One region of the Romboutsia sp. 1001285H_161024_C4 genome, then DNA from elsewhere that is predicted to be linked to it. Evidence: riboswitches for the same ligand, from Rfam matches in the RefSeq annotation. Region 1 holds a riboswitch; each other region holds the start of a gene.

Region 1 (3,268 bases):
TCTTCACTTACTTTAGACATAGTATCATCAGTGAATAACCTTTGTATTTTATCTAGAGTTTGGTCTTGTTTATATAATCCGAACTCTGACGCTAAAGCCCAACCTTCATATCCTTGCTTATAAACAAACTTAACTCTTCTAGCTTGAGTTGGATTAAACTTTATAGATATAGAGTCTCCAGTTCTTGAAGCACTACCACTAGTTACTTTAGTAAATGTGTCTCCTTCACTAGTCTTAGAAGTATAGATATCGAACTTCTCTGCGAAACCTCTATCTCTCGGAGAATAATATACTATTCTATCTAAAGTTCTTATTTGGTCTAAAGTCATTATAACTTCGTTTGTATGAGTTTCGCTATTTCTAGCATCAGAATGCCAATTAGTGTTAGGATCACCATCTATAGCTTTATCTATAGTTTGATTTGACCAATGTCTACCGTTAGTAGTTATATTCTTTATATGACTATTATCTATCTTATAAGTCTTATCATACTCTGCTAACTCTGGAGTTCCAAAAGCTTTAAACTTCGAAACTTTAGCATCTGCATAAGTTACCTCGTTACCTTCTAATACAAGTTTAGCATCATCTAAATCTTCTTTGAACTTACTGTATAAAGGATGTGCCTTCGCTTCATTCTCTAAAGCAGTAAGTTTCTCTAAAGTCCCAAAATCAGGGTTTACTGTATTCTTATTACTGTCTGTAAATAGTTTATCCATTTTCTCTGATAAAGCATCTTCTTTATAGAACCTAGCTTCTGATATGAATGGTCTATTTTCATGGCACTCTTTAAATACAAACTTCAGTCTCTTAAAGTTTGTTGGGTTAAATTTAAATTGCATGAAGTCTTTAGTAACTTCTGCAGTACCGCTAGAAACTAATTTGAATGTATCCCCTTGAGAAGTTTCTGAAGCATATATTTCATACTTAGTAGGAAATCCTTTTTGATTTCCGCTTCTAGGTAATAATGCTATTCTATCAAGTTGTTCTATTTCATCAAAAGTGAATACCACTTCATTAGTGAAACCATTACCATTGCTTCTGTTTGTTTCCCAATGTGTATTAGGGTCACCATCATACATATATTCTATTTTTGTTGTAGAGTAAGTTCCACCATTTACTTGTGTATTAACGATGTGGTCTTTACCTAACATAAACTTGTCATCATAAGCTTTTTGGTTTTCAGTTCCATACCCTAATAACTTAGATACTTTAGTTTCAATAAAGTTAACCTCTTTGTTCTCTAGAACAAGTCTTGCATTATCTATATATTCTTTAAAGCTATCGCGGAATGGATGTCCTTCAGTTTCTTTCTCTAAAGTGTTTAATGCTTCAGGAGTTGCAAACTCTTTACTTACTTCATTCATGTTTGCATTAGTAAATAATCTTTCCATCTTATCTAGAATTCTATCCTCTTTATAGAACCAAAACTCTGCGGCACTTGCCCACTCGTCATGTGCTTCTACGAATTTGAATTTAACTCTCTTTGCTCTTACAGTATCAAATTTAAATTCAACCATTCCACCTGTAACTTTACTTCCTTCTATTTTTCCTGCTAGTTTAAAATCTTCACCTATTTCACTCTCTGAAACATATATCTCTGCACTAGTAGGATATCCTTTACCTTTAGCCCCGTCTTGTCTTGTAGCATAAGCTAATCTATTTATCTCGGCTATATCTTTAAACTCCACAATTACTTCATTTTTAAATTCATTTGTATTTCTAGTGTATGTTTCCCAATGTGTATTAAGTTTTCCATCTATAGCATTTTCTATCTTAGTTCCTGGGTAACTTCTTCCATTGTTTGTTATAGACTGTATCTCAACTCTATAAAGTTCATTATACTTAGCGAAGTTAGGATTGTTCTTAATTTTAAAATCACTAACTGTCATACTTTTAGAAACTTGTTCCTCTATCGCTAATGCTTTTTCCTTTATTACTTCGTTAGCAAAAACATTTAAAGCAGGTGTGCTGTTTGTTGCTATAACAGATATGGCCAATATTGATGCTATCTTTTTCTTCATAATATTCTCCCTCTTATATTATATGAATTTACAATAACTAAATATTTTACCCCAAATTTCAAAATATAGTCTTGCTATAGAGCTATAGTTGTTTTTATTAAATAAAAAACTACCCTTTATAAAGGGTAGTTGCCATCTAAAGTAAACATTATAAAACAATCTTACAATTATATCATAAGATAACTCTATAAAAACAAAGAATATCAATTCTTTGGCAACTGGCTGGCATAGTCTAATTTTACCTTAGCCCCTTTAGCTTTGCGTCGCTAGATTTCTCTAGGTTTGCTAATATGTAATTTTTAGTCATCTATATTAATTATACATAATTTTTTATAAATTAAAATAGTTTTTTTTAATTTAAAATAATTTTAATATATTTTTGAATATATTCTATTAAAGCAAATATTAATTATTACTACACAAAAATATTTATTAATTTTTATCTGTAATTAAGCTTCTAATATGAAATTTTTACCATTTAGGCTTTTTCCACTTATATTTATATATATGGTATAATAAGTGTAAAAATTTATACATTTTAATAAGGAGACATCTATGGATAAAATTGCACAAAACAGAGAATTTTTCAAAGCTGATTTTGAAATACTAAAACAGATAAAAACGGATAAACAAAAAGGAATACCCGCTCCTTCTTTCCAAAAAGAATATGATTCAAATTCTAATTTAATAGAGTTACCTCCTGTAAGCAAAGACATTTTAGTTAAACCTAACGTACTAGATTGTATAAATGATAGAAGAAGTATAAGAAAATATAGTGATGAAAAAATAAATTTATCTGAACTTTCGTATTTACTATGGGCTACTCAAGGAATCCAAACTGTAAAAGATAAATTTAGTGCCTTAAGAACTGTACCTTCTGCTGGTTGCACTCACCCATTTGAAACATATTTAATAATAAATAATGTTGATGGTTTAAAGAGTGGAGTTTACAGATATTTACCTTTAGAACATAAACTTTTATTTATAAAGACTTTAAGCAATATAGATGATGAAATAGATAAAGCAACTCCAAACCAACCTTTTGTTCAAGGTTTCGTATCTAAAAGTGCCGTTGTGTTTGCTTGGAGTTGTATTCCATATAGAAGTGAACATAGATTTAGTATAACTGCTCATAAGAAAATACTTATAGATATTGGACATGTTTGCCAGAATCTTTACATAGCATCAGAATCTCTTAATTACGGGACTTGTGCTATCGGAATATATGATCAGGATATAATTGATAA
Region 2 (3,268 bases), on a different contig from region 1:
TTTGAATCTAAACCTGAGAAAAGAACATCATATTTATTATCATTTTTATACTTAATTCCAAATATTATAGCTAATATAATTGCAATCACTCCAACTATAATGGCTATTTTCTTTTCTTTTCTCATTTCCTTAAATTTTTCTTTTCTTGTTTTTATAAAATCTTTTATTTTTTCTATTATCTCTTTAAAATTCATCTATCTGCTCCTTATTAAGGAATTACAATTGCACTCTATTAATTTCTTGGTAAGCATCATATAACTTATTTCTAATCTCAATCATAAGTTGCACTGACATTTGAGATTCTTGTGCTGATAGCATAACATCATGCATAGAAACATCTTCACCTTTTATAAGCGCTTCTATCTTTTCATTTGAATTTATAATACTATCATTTACCTTACCTATAGCATTCTTTATAACATCTTCAAATTGCTTGTCTGGCTTTTCATTTCCTTTAACTTTATATGTAGTCTTATTATTAATAGCATTAGAGAATATATCAGAATTAATATTTATATTACTTATTCCTGTCATTTAACCACCTACTTTCTATCTACCTATCTCTAAAGCTTTAGATATCATATTTTTTTGAGCATTTAAAGTATCTACATTAGATTCATAAGCTCTCGATGCACTTATAAGATCTGACATTTCAGCTAATAAATCTACATTTGGATATTCTACATATCCATCTTTGTCTGCATCAGGATGATTCGGTTCATATATTTTTCTGAGAGGAGATTTATCTTCTTCAATCTTTTTTGTTTTAACTCCTAACATCCCTAATTTTTCATCATAATTTTCTTCAAAGGTAGCTACTTTTCTCCTATATGCTCCTCCATTTTTAGTTCTTGTAGTCTGCATATTAGCAACATTTGAAGATATTATATCCATTCTCATACGTTCTGCTGTCAGACCACTTGCACTAATTCTCATACCACTAAAAACACTCATTTATTTACCTCCCAGATATTATACTTTTTGTCATAGCGATTTTTATATTTGTAAGACTTACTAACGCATTATATTCTAATGTCGTAGCTGCTTGATTAACCTTCTCATGTTCAATATCAACGTTATTCCCATCTTCTCTGACCACAGATTCCTTATCAATCTTTAACTTTATACTAGGAATTTCTAGTTTATTCTTCAAAGTATCTTCGAAACTAACATACTTTCTTTTATACCCTGGAGTATTTATGTTAGCAATATTTTCTGCAATGGCATTACTCCTTAAATGTGTAGCATCTAATCCCATTTTCATTAAATTATAGATTTCCATATTACTCTCCTCCATTAATTTTATAAATCAAAAAACCACTCTCTAAAGAGTAATTTTGTATACTACATAGCATACTATCATTGCTAGAATTTGATTATTTTTTATATAAAATTAAATCAATATATTTATTATTTGTTTCCTTATATTTAATTTTTTTACTATTTTAATTATAAACTTTTACTTATTTTTTTCTATATAATTTATACTATTACATAATTTTTCCTATAATAAAAAATGTAAAATACATAATGAACTTTAATAATTTAATTGAATTATTAGATTTATTAAAATATTATTTCTTCAAAAAAAAATAACTCTAAAGAGAGTTATATAATATCAGCGTCGATAAATAGAGATGCATAATTTGGACACAAACAATCAAAATAATTTATATATTATTCATAATTCTCCAAAATTATAAACCTTATATATCGAAAACAAAAACACACAGTTTTTTGCAACTGGCTAGCATAGTTTCTACTTTAGCTCCTATAGTTTTGCGTCACTAGATTTCTCTAGCTTGCTATTTTGTTTTTCGTTCTTTTTTTACACTTTTCGACATTTTTTTCCATACACTAAATATTATAGTATAATTACCATTTAATCAAGTTTTTATTTGTATTTTCTTACTATTTTTTTTCAAACTAATATTAAAAATATATTTAAACTTATTGGTTAAATCGCAAAGTGTAATTTTATTTTATATTATACGGCTGATATAATTAGAACTTTATATTTTTTATTAAAATAATACAAATTATATATTAGATAACAAACTCTATAACACTAAAAATTTTTAACTTAAACATCCTTATTCAGATTAATTTATAAATATTATAAATTTAGATAATATTCCTATTTTTTTCAATTATGACTGTAGTTTTATTTATAAATTCAAAATATTAAAATTAGAAAATTTACTTTATTTATATCTATATTAGTTCCTAAAGATATTTTTGATATAAATATTGATTTAATACTCAATTATATTAATAAAATTTCTTATGATACTTATCTACCTTATTAATAAATCAAAGCTTATTATAGTAATAAAATGTATATTAAAGTTAGTTTTTACTTAGATAAATTTTATAACATTTGCAACATTAAAATTTATTCTTTCTTTAAAGAAAATTTAATATTGTGTTCATATAATATTATAAAAATTCATAATTTTGAAAAATGATTAAAGACTTTAGTAGTAATTTAACTACTTTTAATTTAGATTTATTTTATGAACTTATCGGGATATGTGTAAAACTATTAATTATTATAAATACTCTTATAGTTAAATTTATATACCTGTATTAATTAATACTTAATATTTTTAATAATAAAATACAAAAAGTCTTGTAAAAATAGTTACTTAATATAATAAGTTATTCATGACTTTTTGTATTTAATATCATTGTGAAATTTTAAAAATAATTATTTTCAATACACTGCTTTATATGTTTGTGAACTTGTTCTCCACAACTACCATCAATATTTGAAAGAACAGTATTTAGTGCATTAATTCTATTATCTTTTTTGTAATCTTTTTTATTGACTACTAAATCTATAAATTTATCTACAGTCATTTCATCTTCACCAACTATATAATTAGAAAATATATCAAATACTTTTTCATGATAGTATTCTCTGTTTAATTCTATGTCATATATTAAAACAGGTTTTCCTGTAGCCATATATTCAATTAATACAGAAGACCTATCTGTTATTAGTGCATCAGATATTTGAAAAGCTTCGTAATAACTAGGTGAATTATCAATAATTATATTTTCTGTATTTTTTGCTGAGCTTAATAACTCTTTATATCTTTTATAGCATTCTGGGGCTCTTGATTTAACATATGAAAGCTCTAGAGGGTGAGGTCTATATATTAATCCATAGTTTAAATCATTTCTAATTTTATTAAAGACTTCTTCAACTTCATCTAATACTTTATCTCTTCCATTTATAACTTTCATTAAGTTTGTAGTCCAT
Region 3 (3,268 bases), on a different contig from region 1:
TTTTGAACCATTTAGATTCGATATATTAAAGTTAAAAGAAGATATACATGCTGATATAAAAGAGATAAAAAATATAATTTTATTTGTCTATGATGATGATAACAAAGTTTTTGAAAAGTCAAAGTCATATAGTGTTAACATATAATATTAAATGCTAATTATTACATATTGGTATTATATATTATGAAAACATATCACATAAATTTTTAATGGGTATAAACATTAATAGATTAAAAATTATTATGTGAAGTTACAAAGGAGGAAAAAATGAAGTTTAAAATAGAAAAGTATTTATTAAAGAAAACAGAAGAATTATCTTTTATAACTATAAAACATGGTGGAGAATTTAACTTAGAAGGTTACACTATACCTAAGGGTGGATTAGATGTACCTATAAAAAATGAGGTATTAGTTAAAGGAATAAAAGAAAAGACAGCACAAGATAAGATAAATACAATGTCTATAGCAGATGCTATGATATATATAATGGGTATTGATAGCCAATTTAAGTATAATGAAGAATACAGAAAATTTTTAGATGCTTTTATCAAAAAAGTAAATATAAATATAAAAGAATATATGGGCTATATGTCTAAAAAATACTTTGATATTGGTGAGATAACTGATTCGTTAATATACTTAAAAGCTATGATAAGTATGTATCCAAATGACATAGATGGATTATATCATTATTCAATAGTTTGCCAGGAACTAGCAAAGCAGTATCAAAAAGATATGGACAAAGAAGCTATGAATAAGTTTTTATTAGAAGCCTTAGAAAAGTTGGAAATGGTTATACAATTAGATGAAAACTTTGCTTTAGCTTACTATCATTTAGGATACCATTACTACAATCAAGGTCAATATTTAAAGGCTAGAGTTATATGGGAAGAAGCACAAAAATTAGGGTTAGATGCAGACTTAATGGCAGAGGTTCAAGAAAATATAGGAAAGATGGACTTTAAAGTTCAATATGAAGAAGGTTATAATTTAGTATTCCAAGGAAAATGTGAAGAAGGACTAGAAAAATTATTACCTCTTGAACAAGATCATCCTGATTGGTGGAACTTATTATTTATGATAGGATTAGCTTATAAAAATATGGGTGAATTTGAAGAAGCTAAGAAATATTTTGAAAAAATACTTATAACTAAACCACATCAAGTAGATACAATGGTTGAACTAGGCCTTTGTGAAGCTAGTATGTTCAATATAGATAAAGCTATAGAACACTTTGAACAAGCAGCTAAAATAAAAGAAGATCCAGAAATATTATGCAATTTAGGGATGGCATATCTAAACAAAGGTGATATAGATGATGCTATATATTATATAGAAAGAGCTTATGAATTAGATCCACAAGATGAAATTACAGTGGCATGTTTAAGAGAACTTGATAAATATAGATAAAAAATAAGTTAAAATTTACTATAAAAAATCTAAAATTGACTTTAACTAAATTAAAGGGTATAATAAATCACTGAGATTATATAATTATATTCAAAAGTTAAAATTAGGAGCGAAGAAGTATACCTTGTATATGGGCACTTGAGGTATATGGAGTTAATAGTGCAACCGACTATTCAGATAATATTTAAATATTATTCGAATAGTCTTTTTTATTTTAAGATACAAGTTTATTGATAAGACATTAATGAAAATTAAATGAAAGCTAACAATTTTATATAGCATAAATGCGAACAAATTAAAATAATTAAAAGGACATAAATACATATAAGCTAAAAATAGGAATGAAGAAGTATACCTTGTATATGGGCACTTGAGGTATATGGAGTTAATAGTGCAACCGACTATTCAGATAATAAATCATTATTATCTTGAATAGTCTTTTTTATTTTAAAATAAAAGTTTATTGATAAGACATTAATGAAAATCAAATGAAAGCTAACAATTTTATATAGCATAAATGCACACAAAGCAAAATTATTAAAAGGGCATAAATACATATAAGCTAAAAATAGGAATGAAGAAGTATACCTTGTATATGGGCACTTGAGGTATATGGAGTTAATAGTGCAACCGACTATTCAGATAATAAATCATCATTATCTTGAATAGTCTTTTTTATTTTAAAATAAAAAGATTTAAAAAGGGTGGTGAAATTTATTGAAAAATAAATACAAGTTAGGAAAAAAAATAATATCGATACTTACGTCAGTACTAATGGTTATAAATGTGTTAATTAATACACATTTTGCGTATGCTGAAGAAGTTAAGACAGATAATCAAGGGGATACAATAGAAGTATCTATAACATGTGATAAAAAAGAGATTGAGCCTGGAGAAAAATTGAATTTTAAACTAGAGTATAAGTCTAAATATGGTCCAGGGAGTATAAAACCAGGTGATACTATAGAATTTGAAATGCCTAGTTGGCTTGAAAGATTTAGCTTTAAATTCCCCCCAGAGCATTTTAAAAGTGTACAAATGGAAGGTAATAAAGTAGTAGCAACTTTTGGGGATGATGTTTATGATGCAATAGGAGGATATGTTAATGTATCAGCATATGCAGATAAAACGGAAGAAGTAGATAATCAGAAGATAGAGGTATGGGTTGATGGAAAACCAGTTACTAGCATAGAAATAGCTATAAAACCATCTAATGAAACAGAGCCTATAATAGATAGACAGATTCTTAAAACTATAAATAATTATGACCATGTAGATTCAGATGGAAATACGGTAGGAAATATATATTATCCAGTACTAGGAAAAACTCAACAATATAGAGTATATGTTAATGAGAAATTTTCAAATATATCAAATGCAGTATTAACAGATAATATGCCTGAAGGAATGGAGCTTATACCAAGTTCTGTAAATGTAATTAAAATAGAAAGAGATAGCGCAGAAACAGATGTCACAGATAGCTTAAATATAAGCAAATCATCTAATAGGCTTAGTATAAACTTTGGAAATATTAAAGATAAATATATTGTAACTTATAAGACAAAGATTACTCAAAATTTGAGTTCTTATAAGAATACAGCAGTATTTAATAAAAGCGATGGTAAGTTAAATAGTACTGTTATATTAAAACAAAAAAATGAAGCAAAAGATGTTATAAGTAAGTATAGTTATACCTCTGCTAAAAATTCAGAAGGTAAAAATGTAGCATCTATGAACGAAAATGTAAGATATAGAATAGATATTAATGAAAATAGGTCAAATCTTAAAAATGTAACTTTAAATGACTTTACACCTAAAGGAATGGAACTTTTAAAGGACAGTATAAGTATAGGTAAAT

Evidence for each region. A riboswitch is a leader RNA that binds a small molecule or an ion and turns the genes downstream of it on or off. The one in region 1 is predicted to bind cyclic di-GMP.
Region 2: linked by a shared signal. The riboswitch ahead of I1959_RS01295 (flagellar basal body protein) and the one ahead of I1959_RS08620 (NPCBM/NEW2 domain-containing protein) in region 1 are both predicted to bind cyclic di-GMP.
Region 3: linked by a shared signal. The riboswitch ahead of I1959_RS11160 (SpaA isopeptide-forming pilin-related protein) and the one ahead of I1959_RS08620 (NPCBM/NEW2 domain-containing protein) in region 1 are both predicted to bind cyclic di-GMP.

Annotation. Positions count from the first base shown of each region.
Region 1 is NZ_JADNAJ010000004.1:95,140-98,407, forward strand. Features, by position in the region: gene I1959_RS08620 (NPCBM/NEW2 domain-containing protein) at 1-2,021, opposite strand, end outside; cyclic di-GMP riboswitch class I at 2,232-2,318, opposite strand; gene I1959_RS08625 (SagB/ThcOx family dehydrogenase) at 2,577-3,268, shown strand, end outside.
Region 2 is NZ_JADNAJ010000001.1:244,627-247,894, reverse strand. Features, by position in the region: gene fliF (flagellar basal-body MS-ring/collar protein FliF) at 1-194, opposite strand, end outside; gene fliE (flagellar hook-basal body complex protein FliE) at 217-534, opposite strand; gene flgC (flagellar basal body rod protein FlgC) at 550-954, opposite strand; gene I1959_RS01295 (flagellar basal body protein) at 959-1,282, opposite strand; cyclic di-GMP riboswitch class I at 1,736-1,817, opposite strand; gene I1959_RS01290 (CDP-glycerol glycerophosphotransferase family protein) at 2,701-3,268, opposite strand, start outside.
Region 3 is NZ_JADNAJ010000006.1:88,583-91,850, reverse strand. Features, by position in the region: gene I1959_RS11170 (B12-binding domain-containing radical SAM protein) at 1-145, shown strand, start outside; gene I1959_RS11165 (tetratricopeptide repeat protein) at 268-1,410, shown strand; cyclic di-GMP riboswitch class II at 1,507-1,589, shown strand; cyclic di-GMP riboswitch class II at 1,739-1,822, shown strand; cyclic di-GMP riboswitch class II at 1,972-2,055, shown strand; gene I1959_RS11160 (SpaA isopeptide-forming pilin-related protein) at 2,128-3,268, shown strand, end outside.